2 linked regions of the Oleomonas cavernae genome follow. The protein of the gene in region 2 interacts with the protein of the main gene of each other region in a pairwise test. Links are inferred from orthologs where the notes say so. Each region holds a gene or a part of one and is shown on either strand. Other genes may lie near its edges.

Evidence for each region.
Region 1: the proteins of D3874_RS10345 (region 2) and dnaQ interact in binary tests that used the Escherichia coli proteins (3 or more experiments, as listed by UniProt). The link is inferred for Oleomonas cavernae from one-to-one orthologs.

Annotation. Positions count from the first base shown.
Region 1 is NZ_QYUK01000011.1:4,171,795-4,186,089, reverse strand. The notes cover bases 4,483-7,481. They hold dnaQ (DNA polymerase III subunit epsilon), read right to left. Parts: upstream 6,317-7,481; coding sequence 5,648-6,316; downstream 4,483-5,647. Other genes in these bases: D3874_RS24015 (shikimate dehydrogenase), read right to left, coding at 6,950-7,481; coaE (dephospho-CoA kinase), read right to left, coding at 6,316-6,966; secB (protein-export chaperone SecB), read left to right, coding at 5,027-5,512; D3874_RS24035 (Tim44/TimA family putative adaptor protein), read right to left, coding at 4,483-4,919. In the rest of the region: D3874_RS24065 (DUF1295 domain-containing protein), read left to right, coding at 1-340; D3874_RS24060 (hypothetical protein), read left to right, coding at 372-749; D3874_RS24055 (hypothetical protein), read right to left, coding at 848-1,078; D3874_RS24050 (alpha/beta fold hydrolase), read right to left, coding at 1,442-2,323; D3874_RS24045 (Smr/MutS family protein), read right to left, coding at 2,356-2,937; mltA (murein transglycosylase A), read right to left, coding at 2,941-3,945; more of D3874_RS24035, read right to left, coding at 4,182-4,482; more of D3874_RS24015, read right to left, coding at 7,482-7,789; D3874_RS24010 (Maf family protein), read right to left, coding at 7,786-8,433; D3874_RS24005 (hypothetical protein), read left to right, coding at 8,494-9,588; D3874_RS24000 (GFA family protein), read right to left, coding at 9,704-10,045; D3874_RS23995 (hypothetical protein), read left to right, coding at 10,138-10,572; D3874_RS23990 (pyruvate, water dikinase regulatory protein), read right to left, coding at 10,595-11,503; hemE (uroporphyrinogen decarboxylase), read left to right, coding at 11,778-12,851; hemH (ferrochelatase), read left to right, coding at 12,848-13,822; protoporphyrinogen oxidase HemJ, read left to right, coding at 13,828-14,271. UniProt on the Escherichia coli protein: DNA polymerase III is a complex, multichain enzyme responsible for most of the replicative synthesis in bacteria. The epsilon subunit contain the editing function and is a proofreading 3'-5' exonuclease.
Region 2 is NZ_QYUK01000011.1:1,380,359-1,395,641, forward strand. What follows is about bases 3,194-7,180. They hold D3874_RS10345 (error-prone DNA polymerase), read right to left. Parts: upstream 6,781-7,180; coding sequence 3,394-6,780; downstream 3,194-3,393. Other genes in these bases: D3874_RS10340 (hypothetical protein), read left to right, coding at 3,194-3,379; D3874_RS10350 (Y-family DNA polymerase), read right to left, coding at 6,777-7,180. In the rest of the region: D3874_RS30200 (NAD(P)-binding protein), read right to left, coding at 1-210; D3874_RS10335 (hypothetical protein), read left to right, coding at 1,603-3,021; more of D3874_RS10340, read left to right, coding at 3,128-3,193; more of D3874_RS10350, read right to left, coding at 7,181-8,327; D3874_RS10355 (hypothetical protein), read right to left, coding at 8,391-8,786; D3874_RS10365 (tetratricopeptide repeat protein), read right to left, coding at 10,086-11,549; D3874_RS10370 (acyl carrier protein), read right to left, coding at 11,546-11,788; D3874_RS10375 (AMP-binding protein), read right to left, coding at 11,785-13,452; D3874_RS10380 (TetR/AcrR family transcriptional regulator), read right to left, coding at 13,831-14,454; D3874_RS10385 (SMP-30/gluconolactonase/LRE family protein), read left to right, coding at 14,592-15,283. UniProt on the Escherichia coli protein: DNA polymerase III is a complex, multichain enzyme responsible for most of the replicative synthesis in bacteria. This DNA polymerase also exhibits 3' to 5' exonuclease activity. The alpha chain is the DNA polymerase catalytic subunit.

The sequences.
Region 1 (14,295 bases), 2.8 Mb from region 2 along the record:
CGACCCGCGCTTCATCGTCGGGCTCGCCGTCGCCGCCTTCGGCTGGGTGGTGAATTTCCAGGCCGACAATATCCTGCTGTCCTTGCGCGGCGACGGCTTCACCGGCTATCGCATCCCCCACGGCGGCGCCTTCCGCTGGGTCTCGTCGGCCAATTACTTCGGCGAGATCGTGTTCTGGTGGGGCTGGGCGATCATGAGCTGGACCCCCGCCGGGCTGGTCTTCGCCCTGTTCTCCATGGCCAACCTGATGCCCCGGGCGGTCGCCCACCACCGCTGGTACCGCACCCGGTTCCCCGATTATCCCAAGAACCGCCGGGCCGTGATCCCCCACCTGCTGTGAACCCCCCTGTTGTGAACCCGAGGGATACGAGATGACCCCCGCCGCCCGCACCATCTTCTGGTTCTCGCTCTACATCTTCGCCGCCGGCGTGCCGATGATCCTGGCACCGGCCCTGATCCTTCAGGTCATGGGCTTTCCCGTGGAAGGCCTGGACTGGATCCGGTTCTTAGGCGTCGTCGTGCTGATCGTCGGCTACTACTACTTCAACCTGGCGCGCGCCAACGTCACCGCCTTCTTCTGCTGGTCGGTCCAGATGCGCACCGCCATCGTGCCGGTCTTCATCGCCCTGATCCTGGTCTTCGACATGCAACCGATCGTGTTCCTGTTCGTGGTGCCCGATTTCCTGGGCGCGATGTGGACCTGGTCGGCGCTGCGGCGCGAAGGGATCAATCCCTATCGGCCGGGATGACGGCATAGAGCGCAAAAAATAGGGCGACGGGTTGCCCCGTCGCCCAGGTCACCGAATGGGGGATGAGCTCACCCGGTGGGAGGAACTGGTGCTGCCCTTCAGGCGAAGTGCAGGCGGCGCACCGGCAGGTTGGCACGGGCGAGATTACGCGCCGCCGCCTCGATCTGGCCCAGGCGGCGGAAGTGGCTGCCGTCGAGCAGGCGGAAGCGGGGATCGGCGGCGACGAAGCGGAAGCCGGTGCGCTCGCGCAGGGCGACACCGGCGGCGATGTCGTCGACTTCGATGGTGAAGGCGGGCGTGGCCTCGAGGCCCGGAATGGCGATGGACATGGGTGCTCTCCTGGCCGGCCAGGCGTTTTGCCCGGGGCCGGCTCTATCTGCGGGATGTAACGTGCGGGGGTGGGGTCAGCCGCAGCGACAACAGGCGGCGCAGGGCGCCATGCCACAGGAGAAGAGCCCGGCGGTCGGCTCGAAATACTTGTTCATCGGTCCACTCCTTCATATCAGGGGGAACCACGACCACCGTCGTGGCGCTTTAGCTGGGGTAACGCGGTGCAAGCTGCTCCCGTCAAATGCCGCGGGTCCGTCACGGGACTAGGCGCCTCGTCCCGAGGGCTGGATAAGATTTAGCCAATAAGCGTTCGTGGTTCAAGCATGTTTTACATGATCGAACCCATGCACAATCTGAATAACTTATTGCGCGTGTGGAAAGAAGGCTTCAGCCAGCTCGATCACCGTCTCCAGCCGGTCGTGGTGGACCCAGTGGCCGGCCCGTTCCAGGGCCTCGACGCGGACATCCTTGAAATGCGCCGCCCTGCCCGTGCCGACCGGGTCGACGGCCCAGCTCTCGGTCCCGCGCACCAGCAGGACCGGGCAGGCGATGCGCCCCCAGAATCCGGCCATTTCCGCGCTGCCATGCCAGATCGGCGCCAGCACCCGGACATAGGGGTCGTATTTCCAGGAATAGGTGCCGTCCTCGTTCTGGGTCGCGGCGTGGACGGTGAGGTGGCGGGCCTGCTCGTCGGTCAGGCGGGTATTGGCGGCCTTCATCCGGGTGACGCATTCCTCGATCCCGGCATAGCGCGGCGGGCGCTTGTGGGCGACCGCGCGGGTATTCTCGATCCATTGGCGCAGGCGCTCGTGCGGGGCAAGGCCCGCCTGTGTCGCCTCCATCGCGGGCGAGGGGCCCCAGCCTTCGATCACCATCAGCCGGGCGACATTCTCGGGGTAGGTGCCGGCATAGATGGTGGAGACGGCGCCGCCCCAGCTATGGGCCAGGATGTTCACCGGGGCGAGCTGGCGCTGGGCGATCAGTTGCGCCAGGTCGAGCACGAAGCTGTGGGTGGGATAGTGGCTGCCCGGGGCGTGGTCGCTGTCGCCATGGCCGCGCAGGTCGAGGGCGATGACATGGAAGCGGTCGCACAGCGCCTGGGCCACCCAGTCCCAGCTCCGGCAATGGTCGTTGCCGCCATGGACCAGGATCAGCGGCGGCGCCGCATCATTGCCCCAGTCGACGTAATGGAGGCGGAGCCCCTGGCTGAAATAACGGTGCGAGGTGGGGCCCAGGCCTGACATGCGTTGCTCTCCGTCTGTTCTTATTGGTGTTCTTATTCGCGTGCGCGGCGCAGCAGCACATAGAGCGCCCCTTCGCCGCCGTCCTTGCGCTGGGCCGGGTGCCAGCCCAGCACCCGGTGGGCATGGTCCGGCGCGTTCAGCCAGCGCGGCACCATCTGATACAGCACACCATTGGGGGCTTCATCAATCGGCCCGCGCCCACGACCCGTGATAACGATCACGCAGCGCAGCCCCGCGCCGTGGGCCGAGGCCAGAAAGCGATCGAGCGCGCGATGAGCGCGTTCCTGGGTCAGGCCGTGCAGATCCAGGCGGCCTTCGATCGGCAGCTCGCCGCGAATGAAGCGCTTCTGCTTGGCCCCGTCCATGCCCTCGATGCGTTGGGCGGGGGCCGGGGCCTCGCCCGACAGGGGCAGGTAGTCGATCGAGGTGACGATGCGGCGCGGCCGGGCACCGGGCAGGGGTGCCAGCGGCGGCGCGACCACGGCTTTCGCCGCCGCGAGGCGCTTCACCCCGGTCATGGCATTCTCCAGTGCGGCCTTCTCCTCAGGCGTGGGCGGCCGGCCGGGAAACATGCCCCTGACCTTGGGCGCCTTGGGGTCGCGCGTCTTGGCCACCGCTCACCCCGCCGCGGGCAGGCGTGCGGCGACGGCATTGGGCAGCAGCAGCCACCAGCGGCCGGGCTGCTTCATCGCCCCCGCCAGGCGCTCGGCTTCCGCGCCGGGGCCGAAGAAGACGTCGCCGCGCACCGGGCCGCGAATGGCGCCGCCGGTGTCCTGGCCCACCATCAGCCGGTGCAACGGCACGGGTGTCGCCCCCTCCGCCGCCGCGGGCAGGGTGGCGTCCAGCCAGATCGGCAGCCCCAGCGGATAGAACTTGCGATCGACGGCGAGCGAGCGGCCGGGGGTCAGGGCCACGCCCTGGGCACCCAGCGGGCCGGGACCAGGGCCCAGATCGCGAAAGAAGACGTAGGACGGGTTGCGGTTCATCAGGGCCTGGGCCTCGCCCGGATGGGCGTTCAGCCAGGCCTTGATCGACTGCATGGAAACCCGCCCGCGCTCCAGCAGGCCGTCCTCCAGCATCACCTTGCCCAGGGCCACGTAAGGGTGGCCGTTCTGGCCGTCGAAGCCGACGCGCATGATCGTGCCGTCGGCCATGCGCACCCGGCCCGACCCCTGGATTTCCAGGAAAAAGGCATCGACCGGCGAGGCGACCCAGATCAGCTCCAGGCCCTTGCTGCCCAGGGCACCCTCGACGATCTTCGCCCGGTCCTCGAAGGGTTTCAGGCGGCCGTCCTGGACCCGGCCGGCGATACGCTGGCCCTTCAGTTCCTCGCGGAAGTCGCCCAGGTCGACCTGCACCAGATCGTCCGGCCGGCGGTAGAGCGGCGTGGCATAGGTCGCATCCGGTGCCATGGCGCCCAGCAGTTCAGGCTCGTAATAGCCGGTGAACAGGCCTTGCGCGTCACCATTGTTGGTGGCGGCGACCGGGGTGAAGCGGTCTTCGATGAAGGCGCGCACGGCCGCGGCATCGGGCGCCGCCAGGGCCAGCACCTCGGTACAGACGCCGGTCCAGTCGGCGGCCGTGCCGCCGATCCCCAGGTCGGTCTCGGGCTTGCGCTTCATCACCCGTTCGCACGACAGGCGCAGGGCGGGCCAGGCCTGGTCCTGGGCATCCTGCGTCCAGCCGGGCAGGTCGGCGAAGCGGGCGACTTCGAGGACCAGCTTGGGCGGGGCCGGCGGCGGCGGGGCCGGCCGGGGACCATGACCACCGCAAGTGCTGCAGCGCCGGCGCCGAGCAGGAAGGTGAGCAGGCCGAAGGCGGAGGATCGACGCACGATGAGCTGTCCGGCCTGCGATGGTCAGGTCGTGGGCGCGGTCGCGATCAGCGTCCAGTTGGGGTCGCGGCTGCGGGTATCGCGGGCGAAGGTCCAGACGTCGGAGAGTTCGCGCACGGCCGTCGGGTGGCCATCGACCACGTTGCCGCCGCCATCCCGGGTCACGGCGATGACATCGGCGACGAAGCGCACGGTGATTTCCGCGTTGCGCCCGACCATGGCGGCCCTTTCGATCTTGGCTTCCCGCAGCGCCACGATCGTCTCCTCGACGGTGTGGCCGGCAGCCTTGCGCCTGGCGATCACGCTCGAGAAGCCGGCGAAGACATCAGGCGCCACCAGCGGGCGCAGGGCGGCTTCATCGCCCTTGGCAAAGGCCCCGACGATGAGCTCATAGGCCCAGCGGGCGCCCTCGATGAATTGGGCGGGCTCGAAGCCGCGATCGGCCAGTTGCACCGCGGTCAGGCCCGGGATGTTCTCGTCGCCTGGAAAGGCGACCGGATCGGCCCGGCCGGGCAGCGGCACCACATTGTCGTCGCCCGGATTGGTCTTGGGGCGCGCCAAGGGATCCTGGCTTTGCTCGTGACCGGTCCGCTGGCCCAGCACGCTCCACAGGCGAAAGCCTATGAAACCGGCAATCAGGGCCAGGAACACGATGTCGAGATATTCAAAGCCGTTGCCCATGGTGGCTTTCACGTCGCTTTCATGGAGGGAGTCGAACCAGCATACCGGCAGGGCCGGCCTGAATCCAGCAATGCCGGCCACGCGCTACTCCCTTCACATAGGGTCTAAACATGGCAATGCCAAGGCGCCGCTTGTTGCCCTGGGTCCCTTGTGGTAGCGGAGGGGCGCTTTTCTTCAGGACCATCATCATGACCGACACCAATCCGGGCGGCACCGACCAGGCGCCCCAGCTCCAATTCTCGATCCTGGCGCAATATGTGCGCGACCTCTCGTTCGAGAATCCCGGCGCGCCCGGCAGCCTGCAGCTTCAGAGCCAGCCCAAGATCGACATCGGCGTCGACGTCCAGGCCCGCCGCCTGCCGGAAGACCGTTACGAGGTCGAGCTGCGCATCCGCGCCAGCGCCGCCGACGGCGAGGCCAAGCCGGTGTTCGTGGCCGAGCTGGTCTATTCCGGCCTGTTCCTGATCCGCAATGCGCCCGACGATGCCTTGCAGCCGCTGTGCCTGATCGAATGCCCGCGCGTGCTGTTCCCCTTCGCCCGCCGCATCGTCGCCGACGTCACCCGCGACGGCGGCTTCCCGCCCCTGATGCTCGAGCCGATCGACTTCGTGGCACTGTACCGCCAGCACGTCGCCCGCAGCCAGGCCCAGGCCCAGCAGGCGGTTCAGCAGTAGTATCGCCAACAAACTCGTTCGTCATCCCCGCGAAGGCGGGGATCCACGCTGGGGAAGTGCACGGGCAGACCCGTATCGCCATCACGGTGGATCCCCGCCTTCGCGGGGATGACGGACTATGAAGGTGATTCCAGCCTACTCCGCTGTCCAGATCGCGCCCTTGATCTCGGCGATCAGCGTCGCGTGGGCGGCCAGTTCGGTGTCGCTGGGGGCGTGGGGCCGGGCCGGGCGGGCTTCGCGCTGGCGGCTTTCCGCCCTGGCGGAGGCCGAGCGGACCAGGGAGAAGCCCTGCTGCCGGCCGCCCACCAGCTCCAGATAGACCGCCGCCAGCAATTCGCAGTCGAGCAGGGCGCCGTGCTTGCCGCGCTTGGACAGGTCGATGTCGAAGCGCTTGCACAGGGCGTCCAGGCTGGCCGGGGCGCCGGGGAATTTGCGCCTGGCGATCAGCACCGTGTCGGTCGCCCGCTCGATCGGGAACGGCACGCGCGCCAGCCGCGCGAATTCGGCGTTCAGGAAGCCGATGTCGAAGGCCGCGTTGTGGATGACGAAGGGGCTGTCGCCGATGAAGGCCAGGAACTCATCGGCCACGTCGCCGATCGGCGGCTTGTCGAGCAGGAAGTCGTCGGTGATGCCGGTAACCTGCAACGCCCCTTCCGACATCGCCCGGCCGGGATTGACATAGGCCTGGTAGAACTGGCCGGTGGGCACATGGTTCATCAGTTCCAGGCAGGCGATTTCGACGATGCGGTCCTCGCCGGCGAAGTCGAAGCCCGTGGTTTCGGTATCGAGGACGATTTCGCGCATCAGGGCAGCCTTCCGGGCATCTTCGGGGGCGGAGTCAGGATCAGGCGGTCGACGATCGCGCGCACATGGTCGCGCGCGACCTGCAAGCCCTGGTCGGTCGGGATGACGAAATCGGCGCCTGCGCGCTTCTGCGCGTCGGGCACCTGGCGGCTGAGGATCTCGTCGAGCTTTTGCGGCGTCATGCCCGGGCGCTCCAGCACCCGGCGGCGCTGCACTTGCGCCGGCGCGGACACCACGGCGACATAGTCCACCCGGGCCTCGCCCCCGGTTTCGAACAGCAGGGGGATATCGAGCAGGACCAGCCGGGCCTGGGCCGCCATCTGGGCCATCAGGAAATCCCGCTGCGCCTCGGCCACCAGGGGGTGGATCACCGCTTCCAGCCGCTTCCACGCCGCCGGATCGCCGGCCAGGTGGCGGGACAGGGCGGCGCGGTCGACGGCGCCGTCGGCGACCACGCCGGGAAAGGCCGCGCCGATCGGCCCGACCGCCTTGCCGCCGGGGGCGTAGAGGGCATGAACCGCGGCATCGGCGTCATAGACCGGCACGCCCAGGGCGGCGAACATCCTGGCCGTCTCGCTCTTGCCCATGCCGATCGAGCCGGTCAGCGCCAGTAGGATCGGCCTGGTATAGGGGTCAGGCGCCAAGGACATGGGCACGCAACTCCGCGGTGACTGTCGGGGTGGTGCCGAACCAGGCGGCAAAGCCTGGCACCGCCTGGTGCAGCAGCATGCCCAGGCCGTCGACCGCGACATTGCCCCGCGCCCGCGCCGCCGCCAGCAGCGCCGTCTCCAGCGGGGCATAGACGATGTCGGTAACCGTGGCGGTCGCGGGCAGGGCGTCGAGGGGCAGGTCCAGCGCCGGTTCGCCCACCATGCCGAGGCTGGTGGTGTTCACCAGCAGGTCGGCGCCCGCCAGCGCCTGCGCCCGCGCGTCCCAGGCAACGGCGCCGACCACCGGCGCGAAAGCCTCGACCAGGGCCTGCGTCCGCTCAGCACTGCGGTTGGCCAGGCGGATGCCGGCCACGCCGGCATCGATCAGGCCGACCACCACCGCCCGGGCGGCCCCGCCGGCGCCGATGACGACGGCGGTCTTGCCCGCAAGGTCCAGGCCCGGCGCACCCTGGCGCAGATTGGCGATGAAGCCCGGGGCATCGGTGTTGCTGCCGCTCAAGGTGCCGTCGGCCTCGACCACCACGGTGTTCATGGCGCCGATGCGCCGGGCCGCCGCATCGACCCGGTCGACGACGGCCAGCGCCGCCTCCTTGTGGGGAACGGTCAGGTTACAGCCGCGGAAGCCCAGCTTGGGCAGGGCGCGCAGGGCCGCGGCCAGGTCGTCCGGCCGGACCGCCAGCGGCACATAGGCGCCGTCGATACCGTGCTGCTCCAGCCAGTAGCCGTGCAGCCGGGGCGAGCGGGAATGGCCGACCGGCCAGCCCATCACCCCCGCCAGTTTGGCCTTGCCCGAAATGGTCATGACGCCAGCACGCCGCGCAGGCGCAGATAGTCGAGCACCGCGAGCAGGGGCAGGCCCAGAATCGTGAAGTGATCGCCCTCGATGCGATTGAACAATTGCAGGCCCAGCCCCTCCACCTGATAGGCGCTGACCGAGGCAAGAACCCGCTCGCCCGCCGCCGCCAGATAGGCATCGAGAAACTGGTCGCTAAACGGCCGCATTTCCAGTTTAGCGGTGGCCATATGACGCCAGACCACGGCCCCGTTTTCCGCGATGACCACCGCCGAGATCAGCTCGTGGCGGCGGCCGCGCAAGGCCTGGAGATGAGCCCTGGCATGATCGAGATCGGCCGGTTTGTCGAACACCACGCCGTTCTGCACCAGCACCTGGTCGGCACCGATCACCAGGGCGCCGTTCCAGCGGTTGGAGACGCGCACCGCTTTCAGTTCCGCCAGGAAGTCGGCGATGTCGCGCGGCGGCACCGCGTCGGCCAGCATGCTGCGTTTTAGTTCCGCCTCGTCGACATGGGCGGGATCGATGCCGATGGGGATGCCGGCGGCCTCGAACATGGCGCGGCGGGTGGTGCTGCCCGAGGCCAGCACCACGGCGCGGGCGACCGGCAGGGAGGACATGGCTTCGGCGCTTGGGGCGGTGGTCGGGGACATGCTATCTCTATGGACAGTTTCGCGGATCGACGCAACGGGTTGACGGGAACCGGCCGCCAGATGAGTGACTTTTCCGAACTCGACCGTCACTTCGCCGGCCCCGCCAGCGCCGGCGGCGACCAGTTTCTGTCGGCCCGGGACCGCCTGATCGAGTTCCTGCTGGGCTACTCCCTGATCGAGAGTTATTTCTCGTTCGTGCGGGCGCGCAAGGCCTATCCCTTCCTGCCCAAGACCAGCGTCGTCCCCGGCAGCGCGGTGCCGCGGGGCGAACACCGGCACCAGAACACGGCCTTCCTGATCCTGCTCGACGCGCCGCTGCCCTCACCCCTGATCAAGCATTTCCGCCTGCGCAAATCGAACCGGGTGACGGTGCAGAACCTGCGCCAGTTCTCGGCCGACCTGGTCATCGACCAGATCGACCCGCAGGCGCTGGACCTGGCCTCGCCCGAAAGCGACGACCTGCTGCGCCGCCTGTTGCCCCTGGACTATGCCATCCTGGCGGAACGCGGCCACCCGGGCGGGCCGCTGCAACTCTCCAATTGCCATGTGAAGATCGAGCGCCTGACCGACAACGCGATCCGCGAGCTGGGCCTCGACCTCGGCTATATCGAGCGGCGCCTGTTCGAGCGCGGCGAAGACTATGTCGATGCGCTCGAGGCCAAGTTCTATGAGTACTACGGCTTCCCCGGCAATGCCTCGGGCCGCAAGTCGGCCGCGGCCATGGCGGCCCAGATGCTGGCCAAGGCCGGCGCCCGCTTCACCGTGCTGCTGGCCAACCAGGACGATTGCCGGATCACCGTGCTCGACGACGGCGCCATCATCACCCAGTACATGCTGATCCGGCTGGACCGCGACGATACCGCGCAATTGCTGCGCACCGCCCGGGCCTTCGGTGCGGCCGACGCCGGCCCCTACACGGTCATCCGCGACGGCCGCAATGCGCCGATCGTGCTCTACCGGGTCGACTTCGCCCGCGCCGCCCCGGCCCGCGGCGCCCGCCGCTCCGATGCCGACCGGCTGCTGCGCGAACCCTGGCTCGAAATCGTCGACGAATGGATCCTGCGCGTCCCGACCGCCGAACATGTCGAAGGCACCGACGATTCCGCCGCCGGCCTGCCCGTCGCCCTGCCCTTCGTCTGGGCGCGGTTGCCATAAGAGCGTCATCCCGGCCGCAGAGCCGGGATCTTGTGCCGGATGGAGACCGAAACCACTGGTCCTGAGATCCCGGATCTGCGCTGCGCTTCGTCCGGGATGACGAAGCGAGGAGAACCTAAAAGCTCTTGCCGTCGACCTGTTTGACCGTCAGTGCACCGCGATCGATCCCTTCGACGCAGCGCAGGTTGACCGCGACCATCGGGCCCTTGGGCCCCTGCCCTTCGGCGAACGGCGCGCAGCCGCAGGCCGGGCAGAAGTGATGTTGCAGGACATGGCGGTTGAAGGTGTAGGTCGCGAGGTTTTCCCGGGGCGTCGTCAGGACCAGGGTATCGTGCGGGAAGAACGCCAGCAGGTAGCCCTTGCGCGAGCAGTGGGAGCAATTGCATTCGATCGCCTCGGTCGGCTCGGCCGCCAGGGTGAAGGCGATTTTTCCGCAGTGGCAGCTACCTTGGCGCATCGGCTGGCATCCTTTGAGCGGCGTGTGACCGCGGGCACATCCTGGAACGGCCCGCCGGGTTCTTGTCTCCCCCATCAGCCTGGGAGTTTGAGATGAGTAAAGTAGCGCGGGTCAACGAACTGATCGAGGCCTGGAAAGTCTATCGCAACGGCGAGACCGAACCCGGCCGGTACGACACGCTGCGCCAGGACCTCTACAATGTCCGCAACGGCATCGGCACCTACCCGCCCCACCTGCTCGACCCCGACGACGAAGTGTTGGCCTCGGTCGAGCATTACTTCCTGTGTCGCGGCTGGGTCGGCAACGGCCATTTCCCGGCCTGGCAGGTCACCGATCTGGTGCTGCTCTACGATGCCGGCAAGATGCTGAACCTCACCCCGCGGCACAACAAGAACAAGCCCACCACGCCCCTGTCGGCGATGCAGATCGCCTTCCAGGCCAAAGGCATCAAGGACGGCGAGACCGATGCCAAGGTCCACGGCATCGACGTGCCGATCCTGCCCCGGATGCCGCCCAAGTACTACTGATCGGCGCGCCGGCCCGCGGCCTTCACATCAGGTTGAGGCGGTCGTAGTAGAGGTTGAGGATGGCCGCGGCGGTTTCCTCGATCGAGCGGCGCGAGACATCGATGACCGGCCAGCCGTGCTTCACGAACAGGCGGCGGGCATCGGTCAGCTCGCGCTCGATCGCCTCGACATCGACATAGTCGGTCTGCTCGCTCTGGCCCAGCACCAGCATGCGGTGGCGGCGGATCTGCAGCAGCCGGTCGGCCGAAGTGGTCAGGCCGACCACCAGCGGGCCTGTCGCCTCGAACAGTTCGACCGGCAGCGGGCAATTCGGCACCACCGGGATATTGGCGGTCTTGATCCCGCGATTGGCGAGATAGACCGCGGTCGGCGTCTTGGAGGTGCGGGAGACGCCGACCAGGATCACGTCGGCCTCGAACAGGCCGGGCGAGCTCTGCCCGTCGTCATGGGCCAGGGTGAAATTCATCGCCTCGATCCGGCGGAAATACTCGGCATCCAGCACATGCTGGCGCCCCGGCATCGCCCGCGCCGGCACGCCGAGATAGGTCGCCAGGTTCTGGATGATCGGATCGAGCACGTTGATCACCGGCACATGGCGTTCCAGCGCGCCTTCGTCCATCGCCTGGCGCAGGCCGGCGTTGACCAGGGTATAGAGGATGATGCCGCCGCTTTCCCGGGCCATGTCCAGGGCGCGTTCGATCTGGGTCTTGGTCCGCGCCATGAAGGTGACGTGCAGCAGGGCGGCCACATCGGGGAACTGCGACATCGCCGCCTTGGCGACTGAAGACAGGGTTTCGCCGGTCGCGTCCGAGACCAGATAGAGGTGCAGCCGCCGCGCGCTCGTCGCTGTGGATAACGGGGGTTCCTGGGATAAGTCGGGTGACTCCGCCAAAACCTCGGCCAGGACGGATTCGATGGGCTTTTCGGTCAACGTAACGCTCCCTTGAGGGGCTTTTTTCTACCAGCCTGTGGACAGGAACGCAGCCCTTGCTTCTTGCGACGACGCTAGCAGATTTATCCCCGTGATCCCCAATCCTACGCGTCAAGGCGCCCCTCGACTCTCCCGGCTTTAACCACTACTGAAGGGGCAACCGGTCGCCCAACGGCTGTTCTGGGGACAAGATCGGGTGGCCCTGGGGAATACCGTGATCCACAGGCACCCACCACCTCCACTACCTTTTTCTATTTATATAAAGGTATAGAAGTTGTCAGAGCCCAAGCCGGCAACGCCCGCGCCGATCCCTGCCAAGAGCAAGCTGTTCCTGACCGCCCTGAAGGGTGAGCCGGTGGTGCGACCGCCGTTCTGGCTGATGCGCCAGGCGGGGCGCTACCTGCCGGAATACCGGGCGGTGCGGGCGACGACACGCGACTTCGTCTCGTTCTGCCTGGACCCCGAGAAGGCCTGTGCGGTGACGCTGCAGCCCATCGAACGCTTCGGCATGGATGCCGCCATCCTGTTCGCCGACATCCTGCTTGTGCCTCACGGCCTGGGCCAAGGCGTGCGCTTCGTCGAAGGCGAAGGCCCCCGGCTGGACCCGGTGACCGACCTGGAGGGATTGAAGCCCCTCTCCTTCGAGCGTTTCCATGAACGGGTCGGTGCGGTTTACGAAACCGTGCGCCTGCTGAGCCGGCAACTGCCCGGCGATGTCACCCTGATCGGCTTTGCCGGGGCGCCCTGGACGGTGGCGACCTATATGGTGGCTGGTGAGGGCACCAGCGACCAGAAGCCGGCCAAGCTGTGGGCCTACCGCGATCCGGTCGGTTTCGGCCAACTGATCGACCTGGTCACGACGGCGACGATCGACTATCTGGCGGCGCAGATCGAGGCCGGGGCGGAAGTCATCCAGATCTTCGATACCTGGGCCGGTTCGCTGGCCGATGATGAATTGCAGCGCTGGGTGTTTGCGCCGATCGCACGGATCAGGACCGAGCTGAAGCAGCGCTACCCGAATGTCCCGGTGATCGGCTTTGCCAAGGGGATCGGGCCGATGCTGGCCGAGTTCGCGCCGGCGACGGGTGTCGAGGCGGTGGGCCTGGACCCGACCGTGCCGCTGGCCTTTGCGCGTGACGCGGTGCAGCCCGCGGCGGTGGTCCAGGGCAACCTCGATCCGCTGCTGCTGGTGGCGGGCGGTGCGGCCATGGCGGCACGGGTCGAGACGATCCTGTCGACCCTGGGGCCCGGGCGCTTCGTCTTCAACCTGGGCCACGGCGTGGTGCCGGAAACCCCGCCTGAGCATGTCGCGGCCCTGTCGGCGCAGATCCGGAACTGGCGTGCATGACGCGCAAGCTGGCCGTCGTCCTGTTCAACCTGGGCGGACCGGATTCGGCGGCGGCGGTGAAGCCGTTCCTGTTCAACCTGTTTTCCGATCCGGCGATCATTCGCCTGCCCCAGCCCCTGCGCTGGCTGGTGGCCAAGCTGATTGCCGGGCGGCGGACGAAAACGGCAATCGAGATCTATAACCGCATCGGCGGCCGCTCGCCCATTCTGCCGCTGACCCAGGACCAGGCGTGCGCACTGGAACAGGCAATCGAGGGGCTTGGTCTGGGGGTCACGGTGAAGACCTTCATTGCCATGCGCTATTGGCATCCCCGGGCGGCCGAGACGGCAGCAGCGGTGGCGGCCTTCGCGCCTGACGATATCGTCCTCCTGCCGCTTTATCCGCAGTTCTCGACCACGACGACGCAATCCTCGTTGCAGGAATGGCACCTTGCCGCGGCCAAGGCCGGGATTGCGGCGCCGACCCGGGTGATCGAGAGCTATCCCACAGACCAGGGCCTGATCCAGGCCCAGGCCCTGCTGCTGGGCAAGGCGCTGGACGAGGTCCGCTCGCCGGTGCGGGTGCTCTTTTCCGCCCACGGCCTGCCGCAGAAGGTGATCGATGCGGGCGATCCCTATCAGCGCCAGGTGCAGCAGACGGCCGAGGCGGTGGCAAGGGCGGTCAGCCGGCCGGGCCTCGACTGGGTCGTGTCCTATCAAAGCCGGGTCGGGCCGATGGAATGGATCAAGCCCTATACCGAGGCGGAGATCAGGCGCGCCGGCAGCGAGGGCATCGCCCTGGTGGTGCTGCCGATCGCCTTCGTGTCCGAACATTCGGAAACCCTGGTCGAGCTCGATATCGAATATCGCCACCTGGCCGAGACCTGTGGCGTGCCGGCATATATACGGGTGCCGGCGGTTGGTACCGAACCTGCCTTCATTGCGGGCCTTGCCCGGCTGGTCGAGACAAGGCTGGCGACGCCCGCGGAGTAGACGTGATGGATTTCATTCGTAACAACTACGATCTCATCAAGGCATTGCACATCATCGCGGTGACGACCTGGATGGCGGGCATGTTCTATCTGCCCCGGCTGTTCGTCTACCATGTCGGCAAGGCGCCCGGCTCCGATGCCTCCGAGACCTTCAAGGTTATGGAACGCCGCCTGCTCAAGGCGATCATCAACCCGTCGATGATCGTGACCTGGATCCTGGGGCTGTGCCTTGCGGTCGCGACCGAGGCTTGGGGCTCCGGCGGCTGGTTCCATGCCAAGTTTCTGCTGGTCGTCATCATGTCGGGCATTCACGGCATGCTGGTGGGCCAGGTCAGGCGCTTTGGCCGGGACGAGCGGCCGCATGGGTCACGCTTCTACCGGATCCTGAACGAGGTGCCGACGGTGCTGTTCATCGTCATCGTCCTGCTGGTGGTTCTGAAGCCGTTCTAGTTGACAGCCGGGCGGTTGCAGCGC
Region 2 (15,283 bases):
GACGAGGCTGGCGTTGCCGATCCCGATCGAGCGCAGCACGGCGGGCTGGCGGCTGTCGCCGTAATAGACCTCGTAACCCTGCGCGCGCGCGCCGGCCACCGCCTGGGCCGAGAGGTCGAGGGCGACATAGGCGATCTCATGATCCGCCAGGATCTGCGCCACGGTGCGGCCGACCCGGCCGAAGCCGGCGATGACAACCGAGGGGGACACCTGGTCCTCGCCCGGGGTAGCAGGGCGTCGTCCCGGGTCACCGCCTCGATCCGATCGGCCAGGCGCGCGCCCAAGGCGATGACCAGCGGCGTCGATGCCAGGCTGAGGGCGGCGACGATCGAGATCAGCGAGGCGGTGGAATCGTCCATCACCCCCAGCCCGCGCGAGACATTGGCGACCACGAAGGTGAATTCGCCCGCCTGGGCCAGCAGGAAGCCGGTACGCACCGCCTGGGCCAGGGTCAGCCCGAACAGCCGCGCCAGGCCGCCGGCGAGCAGGGCCTTGGCGGCGATCAGCGCGGCGGTCAGGCCAAGGACCAGGAGCGGGCTGTCCAGCACCGGTGCCAGGTCGATGACCATGCCGACCGCGATGAAGAACAGGCCCAGCAACAGGCCGCGAAACGGTGCCAGGTCCGCATCGACCTGATGGCGGAACGGCGTGTCGGCCAGGGCGAGGCCGGCCAGAAAGGCACCCAGGGCCATCGACATGCCGGCAACCTGGGCCAGCAGGCCCAGGCTGAGCACGACGAGCAGGCACAGGCCGGTGAACAGTTCCGGGATATCGGTCGCAGCGACGACGCGGAACAACGGCCGCAGAGCGAGGCGGCCGCCGAACAGGATAGCGGCGATCGCCGCCGCACCGATCGCCAGGCCCCGCGCGGCATCGCCGACGTCCGCCAGGTCCTGCGGGGCATCGCCGGGACTGGCCATGGCCGTGATCAGCGACAAGAGCGGCACCACGGCGAGATCCTGAAACAGCAGCACGGCGATGGTGGCGCGCCCGAAGCGCGTCACCGTTTCGCGCCGGTCGACCAGCAGGCGCACCACCGTTGCCGTCGACGACAGGGCCAGGCCGCCGGCGACCGCGATGATCAGGCCGCTGCCGGGCCCGGCCAGCCCGGCCAGCGGCAAGGCAAGCAGGACCAGGGCGAACACCGTGAAGGTGGCGGCAACCTGTGCAGCACCCAGGCCGAAAATGAAGCGCCGCATGGCGGTCAGCCGGCTCAGGGGAAGGTCCAGGCCGATGGCAAACAGCAGGAAGACGATGCCTAAGTCGCTGAGCGCGGTGATGACCGGCCCCTTGGGGACCAGGGCGAAGCCGGCCGGGCCAATCACCAGGCCGGTGACCACGTAGGCGAGCAGGGGGGGCACGCGCAGGCGGTTGAGCGCCGTCGCCGCCAACAGCGCCGCGGCCAGCAGGATCAGGATGTATTCAAGGCCGTGGCCGCCGGAACCCATGATTCGCCCTATGTCTTCGAGGCCACTGTGCCAAATCGCGCGGGCTGTGACCAAGGTGGCGGGAACGGGACCACGACGGCCGTGTTTTGGTGTCTATGGTTGCGGTGTCGATTCTCATGTCCCGCCCCGATCGCCGAAAGCACGCCGGAACATCATGCGCCTGATCACGACCCTGCTTTCCCTGACCCTGGCGCTTGCGGCCTTGCTGGCGCCGGCGATCTGGAACGGCTTTCCCATCACGTTCCATGACACCGGCGGCTATTTCGCCAGGCTCTATGAGGATGCGCCGGGCGATGGCCGGGCGACGCCTTACGGCGTGTTCATCGAGGGCTTGCACCTGGGCCTCCAGTTCTGGCCGGCGATCGTCGTGCAGGGCTTGATCGTGATCGTCCTGATCCGCGAGCTGGGCCGGAGCACCCTGGCCCTGGAGGGCCCGCGACTGGCGTTCTTTACCGGGGCGACCACCGTCCTGCTGGCGCTGGCCACCGGTATTTCCTGGTATTCGGCCCAGCTCCTCCCCGACATCCTGGCGCCTTGCGCGGTCTTGGCGGCGTTCCTGCTGATCGACGGCCGGCACGAGCGGGGCCTGTGGGGCCAGGCGGGACTTGTCGCGATGGTCGCCCTGGGGGCGGCGACCCATACCGGCACGGTGGCCCTACTGCTGGGCCTGCTGCTGGCCTCGGTCCTGGCCGTGCTGGCCGCCCGGCTGTTCAAGGGCGGGGCGGCCTGGCGGCTGGGCGCCGGCCGGCGGCTGGGCCTTATCGGCGCCGGCCTGGTGATCGGCGCCCTGTCGGTGCCGGTCAGCAATTATGCGCTCTACGGCCAGTTCCGCTTCACCCCGGGCGGCGACGTCTTCCTGTTCGGCCGCCTGGTGCAGGACGGCATCGCCAGCCGTTACCTGAAGGATCACTGCCCCGATCCCACCATCAAACTGTGCGATCACCAGGCCGAACTCTATGAAGAAGACGGCACCCTGCGCTCCAACGATTCCTTCCTGTGGTGGCAGGGCAGCCCGCTCTACAAGATCGGCGGCTGGGAAAGTGCCGGGCCTGAGCTGTCGCGCATCACCTGGGAGAGCGTGCGCGACTATCCGCTGATGCACCTGCAAGCGGCCTGGACCAGCTTTACCCAGCAACTGGGCGAGATTTCCAGCGGCGACGGCCTCAATGACGAGCATTGGCATACCCGCTGGATGTTCGACCAGTACCATCCCGAAGACCTCGATGCCTTCGCCCATGCCCGCCAGCGCGGCGGCAAGATCCCGTTTGCCGAATTCGACCAGATTCACATCCCCGTGGGCTTTGCCTCGATGGCCCTGTTGCCCCTGATCGCCGTGTTCTTCTGGTACCGGGGCGAGGGGCGGACGGCACGGCTGGCGGCCTTCGTGCTGGTCGCCCTGATCGGCAATGCCGCCATCTGCGGCATCCTGTCGAACCCCCACGACCGCTATCAGAGCCGGCTGATGTGGCTGGCCACCCTGACCTGCGCCGTGGCGGCAACGCGCCTGGCCATGGCGCGCCGCATCACCCTCGATCACCAGCAGGCCAATTCCTACTGGCCGGTCGGCAGGTAGAGGGGTGAGGCGAGAGCAGTTCATTGTCAATGCCGCCGCCGTGGCGGGCCATCGGAAGGTGCAAAGAGGGCAAAATGCCCCTACGGTGGGTCACAGGAGAGTGGCCATGGCGGATGACCCCTTCAATCTCATGCTCGAACATCTGAAAGTCATTCGGACTGACGTTGGAGCGCTGCGGGAAGACGTCAGGGAACTCAAGCAGCGTGTCACCGGTGTCGAAACCGGCCTGAATGCTGTCCGGCGCGATCTTGTCGCTTTGGCCGAGGCTGATGCGCGATTGCAGGTGACGATCGATCGCCAAGCTGATCGGCTCGACCGGATCGAACGCCGGCTCGACCTGCGTGAGGTGGAGGCCTGAGGGGGCTCGCGTGCTCAGTGGAAATTCCGTCCCTTGGGCATGACTTCGCCGTAAGCATAGCCGTGCTTGACGCCGTCGGCGCGGGCAAGGGTCTCGACCTCGCTGCCGGCCTCGGACAGATGGTCCAGCAGGCCGGTCAGGTCCTCGATCTTGTCGGCGATGACGTGGATGACGTTCGATTCCGACTGGACCTTGCCGGTCACGGCGACCAGCCGGGCGCCCAGCACCAGCGGGCGGAATTTCTCGAAGGTCCTGGGCCAGACCACGATGTTGGCGATGGCGGTTTCATCCTCCAGGGTCATGAAGATGACGCCGCTGGCGGTGCCCGGCCGCTGGCGCACCAGGACCAGGCCGGCCACCGTCACCAGGCGGCCGTCGGGCGTAGTCCCCAGCCGCTCGTTGGCAATGGTCCGCCGCTGCCTCAGGATCTCGCGCAGGAACGAGACCGGATGGGCCTTCAGCGACAGGTGCAGGTGGCGATAATCCTCGACCACCTGTTCGCCCGGCGGCATGGCGGGCAGGAAGGCATCGGGTTCCACCGCCTTGTCCGCCGCGGCGAACAGGGGCAGGTCGTCCTTGTCGCCCGCCCGGCGCAGGCCGCGCACCGCCCACAGCGCATCGCGCCGGTCGAGCCCCATGGAGCGGAAGGCATCGGCCAGGGCCAGGCGCTCCAGCACTGCTGGCGCCAGCTTGGTGCGCAGCCACAGGTCACGCACGCTGTCGAAGCCGGCACCGCGCACCTCTTCGATCTTCTTGGCCGCGTCCTCGGGAAAGCCGGAAACCTGGCGGAAACCCAGGCGGACCGCGTGGGTGGCCCTGACCTCGCCCGCCATGCCCTGGTGGCGCGGGTGCAGGCTGGCCGCCGCGGGCATGCCGGATTCCAGCCTGTTGTCCCAGCAGGAGTCATTGACATCGACGGCCAGGAATTCGACGCCATGCTCCTGGGCATCGCGGACAAGCTGGGCCGGGGCATAGAAGCCCATGGGCTGGCTGTTCAGCATGGCCGCCGCGAAGACATCCGGGTAGCGGCACTTGATCCAGGCCGAGATGTAGACGAGCAGGGCGAAGCTGGCGGCATGGGATTCCGGGAAGCCGTAATCGCCGAAGCCTTCGATCTGCGAGAAGCAGCGCTCGGCGAACGCCTTGTCGTAACCGCGCGCCGCCATGCCGTTGACCAGCTTGTCCTTGAACTCGTGGATCGTGCCGACCCGGCGGAAGGTCGCCATGGCCCGGCGCAGCCTGTCGGCCTCGCCAGGGGTGAATTTCGCCGCAACGATGGCGATGCGCATCGCCTGCTCCTGGAACAGGGGCACGCCGCAGGTCTTGTCGAGCACCTTCTTCAATTCGTCTGGATCGCCGAATTCCGGCGACGGCGAAGGGTAATCGACCTTCTCGATGCCCTGCCGGCGGCGCAGATAGGGATGCACCATGTCGCCCTGGATCGGGCCGGGACGGACGATCGCCACCTCGATCACCAGGTCGTAGAATTTCCGGGGTTGCAGGCGCGGCAGCATGGTCATCTGGGCCCGGCTTTCGACCTGGAAGACGCCCAGCGAATCCGCCCGCGAGAGCATGTCGTAGATCGCCGGCTCCTCGCTGGGGATCTTGCTCATGTCGACACCGGGGAAGCCGTAATGCTCGACCATCAGGTGAAGCGCCCGGCGGATGCAGGAGAGCATCCCTAAGGCCAGGACATCGATCTTGAGGATGCCCAGGGCATCGAGATCATCCTTGTCCCATTCGACCACGGTGCGGTCCGCCATCGCCGCATTCTCGATCGGGACGAGTTCATCCAAGCGGCCGCGGGTGATGACGAAGCCCCCCACATGCTGGGACAGGTGGCGGGGAAAGCCGATCAGTTCCTGGGCCAGGTTCAGAACCTGGACGATACGCGGATCGTCGGGGTCGAGGCCGATCTGCCGCGCCTCCTCGGGCGTCACGGGCCTTGGGCTCCAGCCCCACAGCATGCCCGACATGCGCCCGATCATATCCTCCGACAGGCCGAAAACCTTGCCCACCTCGCGGATCGCGCTGCGCCCGCGGTAGGAGATGACCGTGGCGGCGAGGCCCGAGCGTTCGCGGCCGAAACGCTCGTAGATGTACTGGATGACCTCTTCCCGGCGTTCATGCTCGAAATCGACGTCGATATCGGGCGGCTCCTTGCGCTCCTCGCTGACGAAACGCTCGAACAGCAGGTCGACCTTCGTGGGGTCGACCTCGGTCACGCCCAGGCAATAGCAGACGACCGAATTTGCCGCCGAACCCCGGCCCTGGACCAGGATATCTATACTGCGCGCATAGCGAACAATGTCATGCACGGTCAGGAAATATGGGGCGTATTTCAACTGATCTATGAGCTGCAGCTCGTGATCCAGGGCGTTCTGCACATCCGGCGGAACACCGCCTGGATAGCGCCATCTCGCGCCGGCCGTGGCGAAGGCGACCAATGCCTCCTGCGGCGTCTCGTAGCCTTCCCGGACTTCATCCGGGTATTCGTAGCGCAACTGGTCCAGCGAGAAGTTGCAGCCTTCCAGGAAACGGATGCTTTCCGCAATCGCCTGCGGCGCAGCCTTGAACAGGCGGGCCATTTCGCGGGGCGGCTTCAGGTGGCGCTCGGCATTGGCGTGGAGCAGGCGGCCGGCGGCCTCCAACGTGGTGTGCTCGCGGATGCAGGTCATGACATCGGCCAGGGGCCGGCGTTCCGGCGCGTGATAGAGCACGTCGCCCAGGGCGAGCAGCGGGGTTCCAGTCCGGGCCGCAAGTTCCCGCAGGCGGGCGAGGCGGCGGGCATCGTCGCCGCGATAGAGCATGCTGGCACCCAGCCAGATCCGGCCGCGAAAGGTGGCCAATATCCCCTCTATATCGTCATCCCGGCGAAGGCCGGGATCCATTGCGACATCTCGTGCTGCCCAACGATGGATCCCGGCCTTCGCCGGGATGACGGATGTGAGCAGAATCAGGTTCAGGCCTTCCCCATGGTCCCGCAGGTCGTCCAGGGTCAGGTGGCATTCGCCCTTGGGTGCGCGGCGCTTGCCCAGCGTCAGCAGGCGGGTGAGGCGGCCCCAGGCGGCGCGGTCGCGGGGATAGGCCAGGATCTCAGGCGTGCCGTCGGTGAAGACCAGGCGGGCACCTGGCACGAGGCGGATGCCGGCCTGCCTGGCCATGACATGGGCGCGGACCACGCCGGCGACCGAATTGCGGTCGGCCACGCCGATGGCCGCCAAGCCCAGGGCATGGGCTTGGCTGACCATCTCCTCGGCCATGCTGGCACCGCGCAGGAAGGAATAGCTGGTGGTCGCCGCCAGTTCGGCGAAGGCAAGCGGCGGCGGGGCTTGGGCCGCACTTTCCGCCTTCTGCATCTCCTCGAGCAGCGGCTTGATGTCGAAGATCTCGCCGGTCACGGGAAGAAACCGTGCAGATACCAGGCCGGCTGGCCCGGTTCGCGGTCGTAGAGGCCGGCGCGGAACAGCCACAGGCGCAGGCCCTCGGCCGTTTCCACCCGGAAATAGTCGCGCGTGGGCAGGTCCTGGCCGCCGGGCCGCCACCATTCCATGGCGATGCGCTCCGGCCCCTCGGCCCGCGCCACCTGGTAGGAAACACGGCGCCAGCGGAAGCTCGACGGCGGGCCATCCGGCACCACGGCCAGGGCCTCGATCGCCTCGGGCCGGTCGAGCAGGCGCAGGGGCCGGGGCGGGGCCAGGCTGTCCTGTTCAAGCGGGAAGGCCGGCCTTGGCGTGTTCTGGTCCAGGGCGGGGACGAGCGCCATCGCCCGTTCCGGTATATGGGTATCACGCGGTTCCAGGCGCTGAACCTGCGCCGGGCCCAGGCGGGCGGCCAGATGGTCGAGCAGGGCGGCGAATGCCGCCTTGTGATCACGGGCATCGAGCCCGGCCTGGCGCGGGGCGAGCGGGGCGGTTTCGAGCGCGGCGAGACGGATCAGGTCGAAGCCGAAGCCGGCATCCCAATCCTCGCCCGCGCCGGCCAGGCGATCGATGAAGAGGCGCTGCATGGCCTCGCCCCGGCGCAGCGGCAGGCTGGTGCCCACCACGATCCGGCGTACCGCGCCGTCGACGCGGAACAGGCTGGCCTCGAGCTTCCGGGCCCCCAGGCCTTCGGCCTCCAGCCCATGGCCCAGGCGGTCGCCCAGGGCGGCGATGACCTGCAAGACATGGGCCTCCAGGCTGATCGGCTCGGCGAAGCGCCGCTCGGCCATGTGCTCGGGCACCGGGCGGCGGGGTGAGATCGGCTCGTCCTGGCGGCCCAGGGCCTGGTCCAGGCGGCGGATCAGGCCTTCGCCGTAACGGGCGGCCAGTGGCGCCCGCGGCCGGGCCATGAGGTCGCCCACGGTCTTCAGGCCGGCGGTGGCCAGGGCCGCCACGGTTTCCGGTGCCAACCGCAGGGCAACCAGGGGCAGGGGCGCCAGAACGGCCGCTTCTTCCCCCGGCGCGACGATGGCCTGCCGGCCATGGCGCGCCATGGCCCAGGCGCAGCCCACGGTCGAGGCGATCGCTGCCCGCGCCCGGAAGCCCTGGGCCACCAGCCGGCGCAGCAGGCCGTCGCGCAGCGCCGCCTCGCCGCCGAAAAGATGGGCGCAGCCCGTGATGTCCAGCAGCAGGCCATCCGGCGCATCGAGCGCCACCAGGGGGGTGAAGCCTTCGCACCAGTCGGCCACCGCGGCCAGCAGGGCGGCATCGGCAGCCGGGTCGTGGGGCAGGATCGCCAGGCCCGGGTACATGGCCTGGGCATCGGCCAGGCCCAGGAAGGGGCGCAGCCCAAGGCGCGCGGCCGCGTCATTCATCGCGGCCACGCGGCGGGCGGCGCCCACCTGGGCGATCATGGCAAGCGGCTGGGCGTCAGCCGGCGCGGGCGACCGCCGGGCGATCCGGTCGGTCGAAAGCCGGCGCAGCCAGAGCGACAGATGCCGTCGCGAGGTCGAAGCGCTGGTCATGGCGGTCCCAGGCAATGGTCCAGCGGCCGGTCGGGCCGCGGCGGTTCTTGGTCAAGGTAAGGGTCAGGCGAGGGGGCCCAGGCCGCCGAAGTCATCGGGCTGGCTCGGGGCCGGGGTAATGGTCCAGCGGGTGGCGGCGGCGCTGGGCAGAGGGGTCAGGCAATGGCGGATCAGGCAGGCGAGGCCGGCCCCCTCGCGGGCCGCCAGCGACAGCCGCCGGGTGGCGGTGAGGTCCGCCGCCTTGCCCTGGTCGGGCAGTTCCAGGATGACCGCGGCCACGGCAGGGCATTTCAGGGCTTCCTCGGCCGCCCACAGGGCCTCGGCCGGGGTCTTTGCCGGTACCAGCGTGAGGCGATCCAGGGCGACAGCCTCGAGCCCCGGGGCATAGGGGAAGCCGCCATGGTGCAGGGCCGCCGCCGTGGGGACCCACAGAACCTCGCCCGCACCTCGTGCCAGCAAGCCAAGGACAAGCCCGGTGACCGCGCCCAGCCCCCGCGTCTCGGCGCTGGCGAATTCATGCAGGGCCCCGGTCGCCAGCCCGCCCCCAGGGCCGCGTCGACCGCCGCGATCCCGAAGGAGCAGGGCGCCTCTTCCGGCGTCGGCAAAGCCTCCCGCCGCCCTTCGAGGCGGGCGATCGCCTGGCGGAGAATGCGCTGCTGTTCCATCGTTCCGTGGCCGGCCTGACGATAAATGTTCCTGATATGTTCTTATATTCGCGCCCTGTGGGGAAAGAGTCAAGTCAGCGTCGAGGCATGAAACAATACCACTTAATCCATTGATTTTCTTTGCAAGTCCCTTAAAGCAAAAAGCCCGGCACGAAGGCCGGGCTTTTCCTGTCGCCGCAGAGGGCTTCAGCGCTTCATCTGGCCGCCGATGATCTTCCAGTAGCTGACCGGGAACAGCCGCTCGATGAAGGAAGCCGCCTTGGCGTCGTTGCCGATCAGGATGCGGCCCTTGCGCCGCTCGACCGCCCGCACGATGGTCTCGCCCGCCTTCTCCGGCGGCATTTTCAGGAAGGCCTGGAATTTCCGCCGTTCCGCCTCGACGTCGACATTGTTGATGCCGCTGGCGATGCGGGCATTCTTGGCGATCGCGGTGGCGATGCCGCCGGGGTGAACCACGGTAACCCCGATATTGGTGCCTTCGAGTTCGTGCCGCAGCGAATTGGAAAAGCCGCGCACCGCATATTTGCTGGCGGCATAGGCGGTCTGGCCGGGTGGCGCGATCAGGCCGAACAGGCTGGAAATATTGACCAGGCGGGCTTCGCGGCTGGCGTGCAGCAAGGGCATGAAGGCGCGGCTCATGCGCACGACGCCCAGAAATTGATCGAGAACAGCCACTCGAAATCGGCATCCGAGACCTGTTCGAAGCTGCCGCCGATCGCGACGCCGGCGTTGTTGAACAAGAGGTCGACCCCGCCATGATCGGCGGCGACGCGGGCGGGGAAGACGGCGATCGCCGCCGGGTCGGAGACATCCAGGCGATACTGGCTGACCTTCACGCCCTTGGCCGCCATTTCGGCCGCCGTCTTGGTCAGGGCCGCCTCGTCGATATCGGCCAGCGCCAGATGGCAGCCGCGACTGGCCAGCGCCAGGGCGATGCCGCGCCCGATACCGCCGGCCGCACCGGTAATGACCGCCACCCGGTCCTTCAACACGAACATTCCTGGGGCCCCTCCGCCTTGTCTCTTATGTCCGCCTGCTACCGGGCGGAGCGGCCGCATCGATAACTTACATTTTTGTCAATTTCCAGGACTATTCAGCCCACGCGTTGACGCAGGGAGGCGAGCCTGGTGATGAAATTGGCCTGTTCGGGCGCCAGGGCGAGGGCGGCTTCCATGGCACGGATGGCGGCGGGCAGGTCGCGGTGGCGCTGCTCGTGAACCACCGAAAGCCAGTAGTGGATGCTCGACTTCTCCGGCCACATGCCAAGCGCCTTGGTCAGGCCGTATTCGCCGCCGGCCAGATCGCCGCTTTGCATGGCGGCATAGCCGAAATGCTCGTAGCCCAGGGGGTGGTGCGGCGCCAGGACGACGGCATGGGCGAAATTCTGCAGTGCCTCCTTGGGCCTGGCCAATTGCAGATGCACGATGCCTAAATGCAGGCGGAACGAGAAGCGCTGGCTGTCGATGGCGACGCAGCGCAGCAGGGCCCGCTCGGCCTCGGCCGGGGCCTTCGCCGCCATATAGCTGCGGGCCAGGGTGAAATAGTGATCGGCGGTCGGGTCCATGGTGACCGCCTGGACCGACCGTTCGATCGCCGTCGGATAGTTGCCGTCGCGCAGCAGCAGGCGCGCCTCGTTGTCCAGCCGCATGGCCGCCGGCTTGCCGGGCTCGGGGAAGATTTCCCGATAGGTCATGTGGTTCCAGTCGACGAAGCCGTTGGCGATGGCCCGCTCGCCACGCTCGATGATCACCACGTCGGGACGCTCGTCGAGGATCAGCTCGGGCAGGGCCTGGCGCTTCACCCCGGCAAAGACCGTGCGGCGGAACGAATCCGCGATGAAGGGGCCCATTTCCGTCGCGAAGCTGTCGCGCATCATCACGCAACTAGGCAGGGAGGGATCGTCGATCTCGGCCACCGCGATCGTGTCGCGGCTCTCGTCGAAGCGCACCTTGGGCTGCTTGGAGCGCCGGTTGGTGATGGTGGGGATGAGCTTTTCCGCGAGATACGGCGGGTCCGTGGTCCAGCCCAGGTCACCCATCAGCATCTTGGAGACATAGGTGAAATCGTCGGGCCCGACCACGTGCGGCCGCTTGGCCGTGGTGATGCGGTCCATCAGCAGGCGATAGGCGATATAGCCGCCATAGGCCGACCAGTGGGTATCGTTGCGCCGGTAGACGTCGACGGGACCGTGCAGGGCCGCCTCGAGCAGGGCGCGGGGATAGTGCGCCTCGATCCCCATGGCATTGACGTAGTCGACGAACTGCTGGCCGATGCTGGGCTCGGTGAAGGGCATGTCTTCGGGCAGGTCACCCGAATGCACGACATGGGCGTCGGGCGCCACGATGACGATCAGTTGCGCGCCGACCTGTTTGCACAGGGCGGCGAAGCGGGGCAGCGTATCGCGCCAGCCGCGCTCGAAGACCTCGGTCCAGTCGTTGTAGCGGCAATAGTAGTCGCGCGCCCGGAAGCCCGGCGCCTCGTCCAGGAACATGCGGCCTCGCCCGAGGGCGACCTTGCCGATCTTGCCCTCGAGCATCGAGACGGGAATATCGGTCATGGCTTGGCCTTGATGGTTTCGAGCGCCGTGACGAGTTCCCCCACATTCGCCGCGTTGGCCGCGACGATTTCCGGAATTTGGATATCCAGGATTTTTTCGATGCGCATCATCAGCACGGTATGGCCGAGCGAATCCCAGCCCTCGACGTCGTCGGCGATGGTGTCGTCGCCGATCGCCGCGGCATCAGCGCCGAAACACTCGGTAATCGCCCTGACCACGCCTTCCCGCACGCCACTCATGACCGGCTCCCGACGAACTTCTTGATGTTTTCAGACCGGCTGGTCTTGCCCGCCGTCGACTTCACCAGCCAGCCGGGCGGCATCACCTCGACCTTGCGCAGGCTCAACTCCAGCACGTCATAGACCGCCTTCTTGACCAGCCGCTTGAGATCGCGCACGCCGATCGTATCCGCAATCTCGGACTCGACGATGACCACGGCTTCCTCGCTGCCGGTCTCGCCGTCGTAGAGCGCGAAGGCGACGCAGCGGCCGGGCTTGACCCCCGGCACCTGGTTGATCGCATGTTCGATGTCGTTGGCATAGAAATTACGGCCGTGGATGACCAGCATTTCCTTCTTGCGGCCGCAGATGAAAATCTCGCCGTCGAGCAGGAAGCCGATGTCGCCGCTGTGGTACCAGCCGTCCTTGTCGAAGGCGCCCATCGTCGCGTCGACATTCTTGTAGTAGCCGTCGAACAGGAAGGTGGCGCGAATGCAGACCTCGCCGACCGCGACGCCGTCCAGATCATCCCGCTCGGCATCTTCGGGGGCCGGCGCGATCTTGATCTCCAGCCCGTCGATCGGCTTGCCGCAGGACATGAAACCCTCGGCCCCGGCGCCGGTGTGCGCGACCGGCACCGCCCGCCGGCGGGTGCGCAGGATCTCGCGGTCGACATAGAGGGGCCGGGCCGGCACGCCGTATTCGCCCTGGGTCGAGGCAAAGACGTTCTCGGCCATGCCATAGCTGGTGATGACCTGTTCGGGGCGCAGGCCGTTGGGCGCGAAGGTCGCCATGAAATGGGCGAAGGTCTCGGGCTTGCAGGGTTCCGAGGTCGAGATGAAGGCCTTCATGCTGGACAGGTCGACGGTGAAATCCGCCGGCCTGGTGCGCGCCATGTGGGCCAGGGCGAAATTGGGCTGCCAACTGTAGTTGGCCTTGTGGCGCTCGATGAGCTTCAGGATCGACATGGGCTCGCCGACCCATTCGAACGGGTCCATGGCGACGACGCTGGCGCCGAACTGCAAGGGCATCAGGAACGAGGTGATCAGGCCCATGTCGTGATAGAGCGGCAGCCAGCTCGCCACGATGTCGTCCAGGCCGAACTGGACCGAGCGGCCATAGGCGGTCAGGTGGCGCTCGATCTGGCCATAGGTCAGCATCACGCCTTTTTTCAGGCCCGTGGTGCCGGACGAATGCTGCAGCAGGGCCAGTTCGTCCTGCTTGGGCAGGACATTGGGCACCCCGTCGTCGGTCCGCGGCACCCCTTGCGCATCGGCGACGATGACCGGACAGCCGACCGGCGCCGCGATCCCGTCCAGCGCCGCTGCATTCTCGGCATAGGTCACGGCGACCGCCGGACGGATGCGCTCGAACAGGGTCGCATGGGCCTGCCAGTAGAGCTTGGGATCCTGCTTAGGGGTCGGGAAGGGCAGGTAGGACGGCAGGAGGCCCGCCAGCATCGCGCCCAGGAACGAGGTGTAGAGGTCGGTCGACTGCTTGAGGACGATCACCACCACGCTGCGCGCCGGCACGCCCTGAGCCCGATAGGCCGTCGCCCAGCGCCGGGCGCCCTCCATCAGATCGAGATAGCTCAGGATCTTGAAGCGATCGCCTTCATAGAGCACCAGGAACGGCTTGTACGGTCGCGCAGCCACATGCTGCTCGAAGCTTGCGAGTAACGACATCCCCAACACCCCGACCGACTCCGCCCGGTCTAACGCCTCACACATCACAGCCTAGCGCCGTCCGGTGCGGCGCAACCACAAAAGTTTTGTCCCAGGACGGAGGCTTTCGACGGGATTTCATATCCCATTTGGTTGGGATGGCCCGACGAAGCATCGGCGACCAGTCGGGATGGCCGCGGCGCCGGCTGCCGACGACAGCGCAATGCTAGACCATCATCTGATGAAATTACCGTTAAACATCTGATAAAAATGAAAACTCCGCTTCAGGAGAGAGGCCGGTTCTGTCGGTAAAGATCTCTCATTAATTTCCATAATATATATTATGCGACTGATGGATGTCTCGTCTGTATGAGAATGGTCACTCCTGACCCAATACGGTCATGCGCGGTGATCACCCTCACCGAAGCCGACACTCGACAAGGTGATTGATGACAGCAGCTCGAGCGTTTTCTCGATCAATCCTTGAATCTTCTCAGGGCGCGCGCCAAACGCTGGAAGAGCCGTCGACAGCAATGCACGGACCCGCTTTTCCTCGCTCAAGCAGTCGAGATTGACCCGTTCCTCCACCAGCGCCGACAGGACGCCGGCCAAAACCAGGGTGGCAATGAAGAATCGCTCTTGGTCCCAGCTATCGAGGACGCCGCCCAGGAGCAACTGATGACGCTGCGTGGCGACACGCAGAAGCGCCTCGCTGATCTTCCAGGACCCATAGGCCACGGAAAACAGTTCGGCCAAACGCCGGTCCGTGGAGATCAGCCGGACAAGGAACGCCCACTTCAGCGAGAGACCGAGATGTGGGTCCCGGTAGCGCGCCGCCGCACTCGCCGCTGCTTGCAGCGTTCCTTCGAAGACCTCCAGCGTCAGATGGAGGAAGACGCCCTCCTTGTCCGAGAAGAAGTGGTAGAGGCTCCCGGACGACACGCCCGACGCGACCGAAATCTCTCGGATCGTCGTTTGTTCATACCCCCTCTCGATGAACAGCCGGCGGGCCGCGTCGAGCACCCTGCTCCGCACATCGTCATTTTGACTGTCTCTGCCCATGGTGATTCTTGCGACCGGATTTGGTTGACGTAACCTAAATCATATTCTAGAACACGTTTTAATGCGAGCAATTCCATACCAGGGCCAGGAGACGCAACATGCCGGACAACCCACTGCGTGGATGGCGCGTGGATCGCGACCAGGTCTCGTTCGTGGGCACGGCCCTCCAACGCCCCGAATGCGTGCTGGCCGAGAAGTCGGGCGACCTGTGGGTGGCGGATGCGCGTGGCGGCGTCGTCCACATCGCCCCGAGCGGCGAGCAACGGCTGATCGCTCACCAAGCCGAGGTGGAACGTTCACCGACAGAAGGCCTGGAGGCCCGGCTCGCATCCGGCACCTTGCCCAACGGTCTGGCCTTCGATGCACACGGGGACATTCTCATTGCCAACTTCGGCACCGATCGCCTGGAGGTGATGAGCCGCAAGGACGGCACAACACGCGTCCTGCTCGACCTGATCGACGGCAAACCGATCGGCAAGGTCAACTTCGTGCTGCCGGACACGCGCGGGCGGCTCTGGATCACCGTATCGACCCGGGTGAACCCCTGGATGGACGCGCTGCGGCCCGATCTGGCCGATGGCTATATCATCCTGATGGACAACCAAGGCGCGCGGATCGTCGCCGACGGCCTGGCGTTCACCAACGAGATCCGCTTCGACCGGCAAGAGGAGTTTCTCTACGTCGTCGAGACCATGGGCAACCACATCACCCGGTTCAAAGCACACGAAGACGGAACGCTGTCCAATCGCGAGGTGTTCGGCCCCCCTGCCCTGGGACCTGGCGCACCGGA